One region of the Polycladomyces subterraneus genome, then DNA from elsewhere that is predicted to be linked to it. Evidence: a T-box and tRNA genes for the amino acid it is inferred to sense, from the RefSeq annotation. Region 1 holds a T-box; the other holds one or more tRNA genes.

The links. The T-box of region 1 lies ahead of leuS (leucine--tRNA ligase). A T-box ahead of a tRNA ligase gene usually reads a tRNA of that ligase, here a tRNA-Leu.
Region 2: it has a tRNA-Leu gene. The T-box ahead of leuS (leucine--tRNA ligase) is inferred to sense a tRNA for this amino acid. The anticodon was not compared.

The regions. Positions count from the first base shown of each region.
Region 1 covers NZ_JANRHH010000047.1:3,933-8,139, reverse strand. Annotated here, with positions in the region: gene leuS (leucine--tRNA ligase) at 1-2,161, opposite strand, end outside; T-box leader at 2,218-2,458, opposite strand; gene rsfS (ribosome silencing factor) at 2,601-2,945, opposite strand; gene yqeK (bis(5'-nucleosyl)-tetraphosphatase (symmetrical) YqeK) at 2,960-3,538, opposite strand; gene NWF35_RS12780 (nicotinate-nucleotide adenylyltransferase) at 3,528-4,112, opposite strand; gene NWF35_RS12775 (shikimate dehydrogenase) at 4,134-4,207, opposite strand, start outside.
Region 2 covers NZ_JANRHH010000014.1:59,576-63,782, reverse strand. Annotated here, with positions in the region: gene NWF35_RS03120 (replication initiation and membrane attachment family protein) at 1-611, shown strand, start outside; gene dnaI (primosomal protein DnaI) at 608-1,543, shown strand; tRNA gene NWF35_RS03110 (tRNA-Phe) at 1,641-1,716, shown strand; tRNA gene NWF35_RS03105 (tRNA-Gly) at 1,726-1,800, shown strand; tRNA gene NWF35_RS03100 (tRNA-Leu) at 1,815-1,903, shown strand; gene NWF35_RS03095 (nitroreductase family protein) at 2,054-2,644, shown strand; gene NWF35_RS03090 (thioredoxin-like domain-containing protein) at 2,671-4,146, opposite strand.

The DNA of each region.
Region 1 (4,207 bases):
GCGCCAACAACAGCACGACCGTCTCAATCGCATCGGCCAGTGTTCCGCGGTCGGCATCCTCCGGATAGGCATAGATACCGTTGACCAGTTCCATGATGGCGCTGATGGCGGTGTTGAAGTGATAACGTTCATTCACATCTTCCGTCACTTTTTTGACGGTTCGGTGACGCAACCGGTTCAGTTCCTGGGCTTCTCTGCTCGTCGTATCAGGTGCGGGGCGTTGTTCGAACAGGGAGGCGTGCTGCTCCACCATCCGCCAGACGCGGTTCAAGAAACGGTAGCTGCCTTCCACCCCGGCATCCGACCATTCCAAGTCACGCTCCGGTGGTGCGGCAAACAGGATAAACATCCTGGCAGTGTCCGCCCCGTATTTTTCGACGATCTCCATCGGGCTGACCACGTTACCCTTGGACTTGGACATTTTTGCTCCGTCTTTGAGCACCATTCCCTGGGTCAGCAGGCTTGTAAACGGTTCATCCACTGGCACCAACCCGGCATCGTACAGCACCTTGGTGAAGAATCGAGAGTACAACAGATGCAACACAGCGTGCTCAATCCCGCCGATATACTCGTCGACCGGCAGCCAATCCTTCACCTTGTCCGGATCGAACGGCATGTCTTCGTTGTGCGCATCCGTATACCGGAAGAAATACCAGGACGAATCGATAAACGTATCCATCGTGTCCGTCTCCCGGCGTGCCGACTTGCCGCAGCGGGGACATTCGGTGTGCACAAACGTTTCCGACGTGGTGAGCGGATTGCGTTTGCCGTCAAATACGACGTCTTCGGGCAGAAGAACCGGCAGTTGTTCTTTCGGTACCGGGACGATGCCACAATCGTCGCAGTAGACGATCGGAATCGGGCATCCCCAATACCGTTGCCGCGAAATCAGCCAGTCGCGCAGGCGGTAGTTGACCGTCGGTCCGCCCAGCCCTTTTTCCTCCAGATGACGGGCGATGGCCTTGATCGCTTCCCGGTTGTTCAATCCGTTGAAATCACCCGAGTTGACCAGTTTCCCTTCGCCGGTATACGCTTCTGTCAACTCGTCGGTGACCCCCTCCTCCGGACGGATGACGACTCGAATCGGCAAATCGTATTTCCGGGCGAACAGGAAGTCCCGCTCATCGTGGGCCGGTACTCCCATCACCGCGCCAGTGCCGTAATCCATCAAGACATAGTTTGCCACCCAGATTGGCACTTTTTCACCGGTTAAAGGATGTTGAGCATACGCTCCCGTGAAATAGCCCACTTTTTCCGCATCCGCCGCTGTCCGCGTGATTTCGGATTCTTTCCGCATGCGTTCGATAAAATCGGCAATGATCGATTCATTTTCCTTCCCACGGATCAATTGCGGAACCAGCGGATGCTCCGGTGCCAACACCAGGTAAGTGACACCGAACAACGTGTCGGGACGAGTGGTGAACACAGTTACTTTTTCATGATCCAGTTCGGGGATCGTAAAGGTGACGTGCGCCCCCTCGCTGCGACCAATCCAGTTCCGCTGCATGGCCTTCACTTTGTCTGGCCATTTCGGCAGCCGGTCCAATCCTTCGAGCAGACGGTCGGCGTAATCGGTGATGCGCAGGAACCATTGCTCCAGCTCCTTTTTGGTCACCTCCGAGTCACAACGCCAACACAGCCCGTTTTCAACTTGTTCGTTGGCCAGCACCGTATTACAGGTGGGGCACCAGTTGACAGCCGCCTTTTCGCGATAAGCCAGCCCCCGCTCGTAAAAGAGCAGAAACAGCCACTGCGTCAATTTGTAATAATCCGGCAAACATGTACCGACATATCGCTCCCAGTCGTACGACACGCCCAGCCGGGCTTGTTCCTCCCGAATCCGCTTCATATTTTTCAACGTCCACTCGCGGGGATTCACCCCCCGCTGGATGGCGGCATTCTCCGCCGGAAGACCGAACGCGTCAGCGCCCATGGGGTGCAGGACGCGGTATCCGTTCATCCGTTTGAAGCGGGCGATCACATCCCCGATGGTATACACCCGAACATGGCCCATATGTAACCCTTCACCCGAAGGATAAGGGAATTGTTCCAGCGCGTAAAATTTCGGTTTGTCCCGATCCTCGTCGGTCCGGTGCATGCGGCGCTCCTGCCAGACCGCTTGCCATTTCGGTTCGATTTCACTCGGTTGATACGTCCGCATGTGACCCAACCTCCTTCACACCAAAATATGAAAACCTCCCGCCCCCAGCCTTCCTTGCTAGGGACGAGAGGTTAGTTCACAACTCCCGCGGTACCACCCTAGTTGACATTTGTACGGCGTCTGCCGAACAAATGCCCACTCCATCATCCGTAACGGGGATGTTCCGCCGGACAGTACTGCACTTTCCCATCCGGAGCGATGAGGCGAGTTCATCCAACCTCTCTGATCGGCTTGCACCTGAACGCCGACTCTCTGAGCAGAGGAAGCTAGATTACTACTCCTCATCCAAGCTTTGTCGAATCTTGGCTTATGGCGATGTTTGATTCACATTATATGAAACAGCTTGGACACGTGTCAATGGGTTCTCTACCATTTGTTCACGAGTTTTTAACATTGTTCACAAAATCGACCCATTCCATACCGATTCATAGGATGTTCCTCATTGCACCTGTCGAATTTCCCTGGCATCGCCCCACAACCGTTCCAGGTCGTAAAATTCGCGTTCATCCTTGTGGAAGACGTGGACGACTACATCCCCGAGGTCCATCAGTACCCAGCGCGCCTCGGCAAACCCTTCGATTCCCCTGAGAGGAACCTTTGCCTCGTGCATTTTGTCCTTGATCGCAGTTACAATGGCTTGCACTTGCTTTTGCGAATTTCCGTGACAGATGACGAAGTAATCGGCAATCACCGACAATCCACGGATATCCAGGATGGTGACACGCTGTGCCTTTTTCTCCTCGGCAGTCGTAGCCGCCAATTGCGCAATCTCCACCAGGTTCAAAAACGATACCCTCCTCAGGATGAATTTTTTCCCGACACCCGCTCCAATACATCGTTTCGGGCCATAAGCGTCAAGGGATACACCTTCTGACCACGGTCGATCAGGAAGCGAATCGTGTTGTCGAGCGCCATCAACACGGCACGATCCAAGTCGGATTCGGCCACGGCGCGCACTTCGTCCACACCGGGGAACCGTCGGCCTGGTTCGATATAATCCGCCAGAAACACCACTTGTTCCAAGCGCGTCATGTTCGGCCGTCCGGTCGTATGGTAACGGATCGCGTCCAACACCTCGGGATCCGTCACCCCCAGGCACTCGCGCACCGCTTCGGCACCGACGGGGGCATGCCACAATTCTTTATTATAGTGTAACAGATCCGACGGTAAATGATGACGAAGAATCCAATCCCTCATGCGTTCATCCGGCCAATATTTGCAGTAATCATGCAGAATACCCGCCAAATCGGCCTTCTCTTTATCAGCTCCGAACCGATCGGCCAATCGAACGGCCGTTTCCGCAACGCGCAAAGTGTGTTCAAACCGTGATCGGGGTAGTTCCTTTTCTACAGCTTGCAACAACTTCTCACGTTCCATACAACCTCTTCCCCTTGATGTACTTGCGCACCGGTTCCGGCAAAAGATACCGCCCGGAAGCACCACGCGCCAATTGCCGGCGAATCTGAGTGGATGAAATATTCACAGTGACGGGATCTTGCACCCAGATCACTTTCTCCTCGATCTCCGGGGGCAAAGCATCCGTCTTCGTTCCGGGGCGCGCGTGTCCGATGATGTCCACCATTTGCAGGATTTCCTCTATTTTATACCAATTCGGCAAATCGTTCACCATATCCCCGCCCACAATGAGAAAAAACCGATCATGTGGATGTTGTGCACACAGCTGGCGAACCGTATCCACAGTATAGGATGGTCCCGGGCGTTGCAACTCAACTGTGGACAATCGAAACTTGGGGTGATCGCGTATCGCCAGCCTGACCATTGCCACCCGATGTTCTGCGGGAGTGATGCCTTGTCCCGGTTTGTGGGGCGGAGACGCTGCCGGGATGAACCACACCTCGTCCAATCCGGCACTTTGCCACGCCTGTTCGGCAATGATCAGATGACCGATATGAATCGGATCAAACGTGCCGCCAAAAATGCCGATGTTCATCACACATCCTCATTTCCGCCATCATTCTCCTTGCAGTGAGGCTTCCAGCACCTCCCGCATGATCTCAACCGGTGCGGGACATCCCATCCAATGTT
Region 2 (4,207 bases), on a different contig from region 1:
CGTTGCTCTCAAAGGAAGGGGAAAAAGCGGCCTTACCCGAACCGGAGGAATCACCTGACGCCATGACGGAAGAAGAGAAACATATCCGGGAACTGGAGCAACTGTCACCCTTGGAATTGCTGTCGTATTTTCAGGATGGAATGCGCATCCCTGATGCCGATGTCGAACTGGTCGCCCGTCTGATGCATGAATATGGCTTGCCGCATGGGGTGATCAACGTCCTGCTAGAATACGTATTGTATACGCATGACTACAAACTGCCCAAAGCCTTGGTGGAAAAAATCGCTGGTCATTGGAAGCGGAGAAAAGTGCAGACCGCTCGGGAAGCGATGGAAATCGCCCGCCGCGAGTTGAATTGGGAGTGGAAAAAACAACAGGAGAACAGTCGGCTCACCTCGTCACGCCCACGGACCAAAGCGATCCGGGAAGAGAAGCTCCCCTACGCGGTGGCCATGCAGATGGAGCGTGCCCAACAACAGGCTTCTCAAACTCGGGATGATGCCCAGTCTATCGGAGAAAGCGCGGAAAGTCTGGCTGAAAAGCGGGCCCGAATCCAAGCGAAGCTGACCCTGATGCGCAAACGCCTCGGTGAAAAGGGGAATCGTCAGTGAATTCGATTGACAAATACGTCAGTCAGTGGAAAAAACAGTTGAATACCGATCCGGAACGACAGTTGCGGATCTTGTTGTCACACCCTTCTCTACAAGTATTCGCCCAAGAGCATCCAGATATCCCGATGGAAGTATATCGCCGTTCTTTGTCACGTTTGCACCAGTACGTGCAGGAGCAGGAACATTGTTCCCGTTGTCCAGGGTTGGACCGGTGCCCCAACCTGGTGCAGGGACACCGATCGGAGCTGACCGTTTATGCGGGATATCTTGATTTCCGGATGACGCCTTGTGAGAAGTGGGAGGCTCACCAAGAACAGCAAAAACGAAGCCGTTTGATCCGCAGTCATCATATCCCGCAAGACGTGTTGTCGGCCACCTTTGAATCCATCGATGTGAGTCAGAAACGGATGCCGGTTTTGGAGGCGGCCATCGATTTTTGCAGTCAGTTTGCTCATGGCAAGCCTCGCCGCGGATTATATCTATATGGACCGCTGGGTGTGGGCAAAAGTCGGATCGCGGGTGCGATTGCGCAGGAATTGGTCAATTACAATGTGGATTCCTTGATGGTGTATGTGCCTGAATTTATGCGGGAGTTACGCGATGCCATCAATGAAGGGTCAGTAGCGGACAAATTGGATGCACTCAAAAAAGTGTCCGTGTTGGTTCTGGACGATATCGGTGCGGAAACGATGACACCGTGGATTCGCGATGAGGTGCTGGGGGCTGTTTTGCAATATCGCGTAGCCGAGGGACTGCCTGTCATTTACACCTCCAACCTGTCGTTGGACGAGCTGGAGGATCATTTGGCCCATTCCCACAAAGGCGGTGTGGAGCGGATGAAAGCCAAACGGATTATGGAGCGGATTCGCCATTATGTCGACGTGTATTTCGTGGATGGCCCCAACTGGAGAGAAAACCAACGATCATCCTGATTGGCCGTGGTCCCGGATTTTTTGAAAAAGGGTGTTGATTTCTCTGGACGGGCGTGATAAAATAATTCTCGTCGGTTGAACTTAATCGGATGACAGTGGTTCGGTAGCTCAGTTGGTAGAGCAGAGGACTGAAAATCCTCGTGTCGGCGGTTCGATTCCGTCCCGAACCACCATCTCAATGAGCGGAAGTGGCTCAGGGGTAGAGCACCGCCTTGCCAAGGCGGGGGTCGCGGGTTCGAATCCCGTCTTCCGCTCCATTTTTTTATCATTTGCCGGGGTGGCGGAATTGGCAGACGCACAGGACTTAAAATCCTGGGGTGGGTTTCCACCGTGTCGGTTCGAGTCCGACCCTCGGCACCAAACAGCCATGCCGAGGTATATGACAAGATCCTGTAGGGTTACAATCGAAGCCTTCTTTCCAACGGGAAGAGGGCTTTTATTTTTGGAACAAGCATTTTCCTGGAAAATGGTTTACAATGAATCATAAATGGATTGAAGGAGGGGATCGGTTTGGATATTTGGACAGCAATCCGTACACGTCGAAGCATCGGCGTCATGAAACCGGACCCGGTGCCGCAGAAGATGATCGAGCAATTGCTGGAGGCGGCTGTGTGGGCGCCTTGTCATCATATGACGGAGCCTTGGCGGTTTTTTGTGTTGACCGGTGAGGGACGCCGTCCCTTGGCGCGTACATTGGTGGAGATCGCACGCGAAAAGATGGCGGACCCCGAAACGGACGAAAACAAGGCCAAATTGGCGAAAGAAGAGCAAAAGCCGTTTCGCGCTCCGGTGGTAATCGCGGTGGCGGTTTCCCCGTCCGACGATCCCAAAGTGGAAATGGTGGAGGAGCTGGCGGCTGTTCACGCGGCCGTGCAAAACATGTTGCTCGCTGCCCGCGCAATGGGATTGGGGGCGATCTGGCGCACCGGCATGCCGTGTTATCATCCGAAAATGAAGAAACTGTTCGGCTTGGGAGACAAGGAACAATTGGTCGGCTTTATATACGTTGGCTACCCCGCTATCGATGCTCCCGTCAAAAAGCGGACTCCTGCTCGTGAAAAAACGCGGTGGATCGATAAGGATGAACCCTATCATAAATGACAGCCCGCATCATGGCGGGCTGTTTGCTATTCCACCAATTTCAGCGTATCCAACTTCCGTGTAGTCAAATGGAACACGCGGAGCAAGTGGTTGTTGGTGTCGGTGATATATAGTTTGTCTTCGTGGAATAGCACGTCGTTGGGTTCATTCAGCGGCAGTTCTTCGCAGGCCTCGTCCCCGATCCGGCAGGTTGTAGCATCGCTCCTCGCGATCAGCGTTTCGATCCGCTTCGTGGGCAAGTGGGCGACGCGAATGGCGTGGTTATAGGTGTCGGCGATATACACGCGGTCTCCCGCCACATCCACGCCCAATGGATGTTGAAGCAAGGCGGAGTCGAAATCGCCGTCCTTCAGACCGAAGACAAACAACCCCTGACCGATCAACGTGCGCACTTCACCGGTTTGCAAATCACACGTGCGCAGGGCGGAGACTTCGCTGTCGGCAAAATAGAGACGTTCTCCGTCGTGGGCAATCCCGCTGGGTTGGGCTAGTTGCGCCCGTTCGGCGGGGCCGTCGACGATGTTTTCCCAGCCGCTGCCCGCAAATACTTCCACCTGTTGGGTAGTCAAATCTAGTTTCCACAATTGGTGCGGTCCGGCCATCGCAATCAATAATTGATCACCCACCACGGTGCAATCCCAAGGGGAATTAAGCGGAGTCGTCGGACCGTATCCGCCCTTCGCCCCCCAGCGGGCTTGTTCCCCTGTGCCGGCCAGGGTTTCGACCTTGCGGGAGACAAGGTCCAGTCGGCGGATCATATGGTTTTCCGTGTCACAGACATAGAGAAATTGGTCAGTTATGGCCAATCCTTGCGGCCGATAAAAGGTGGCGGTGTCGAAGTTTCCGTCCTCTGCCCCGATTCGGCTGGAACCGATCTTTTGCACGATTTGGGCCCGATTACCATTCACCTTCAGCTCCAAAATCCGGTTGTGGTTGGAGTCGGTGACAAACAGATGCCCCGTTGTGGGATGAAGAGCCAGTTTGCCGGGAAACGACAGCGGATGTTCCGGGACGGGTGGGCGTCGAATATCTATTTTCCGTTCTGCCAAGATTCCTCGATTCCGTGCGTCTGCCAGTGCTTGTCCGATATGGTGGTCCAGCGCCTCTCGCAATCCTTCACCCGACCCTTTGGCCACCACGCGTCCATCGGCACCGATCAGCATGAAGGTGGGCCAGGCGTTTACTGCGTAGGCGTCCCATACCTGGTGATCCGAATCCACATACACTGGGTGTTCGATTTCGTATCGGGCAATCGCATTTCGTATATTTTCCGGGTCACGCTCGTTGTGGAACTTGGCCGAGTGCACGCCGATCACCACGAACGGTTCCGCTTCGTATTTTTTCTCCAAATAGGCCAAATCTGGTAACACATGGATACAGTTGATGCAACAGTAGGTCCAGAAATCCAGCAGGACCACGTGTCCACGCAATTCTTCCAGGGAGAGCGGGCGATCCGTGTTGAGCCACATACCGTCCTTCGGAAATTCAGGTGCCCTTACCATAGAGAAGCCCCCTTCGCGATGGTTTGGTTGTAGCATACACCATCGGCTAAAAAAACGAAAC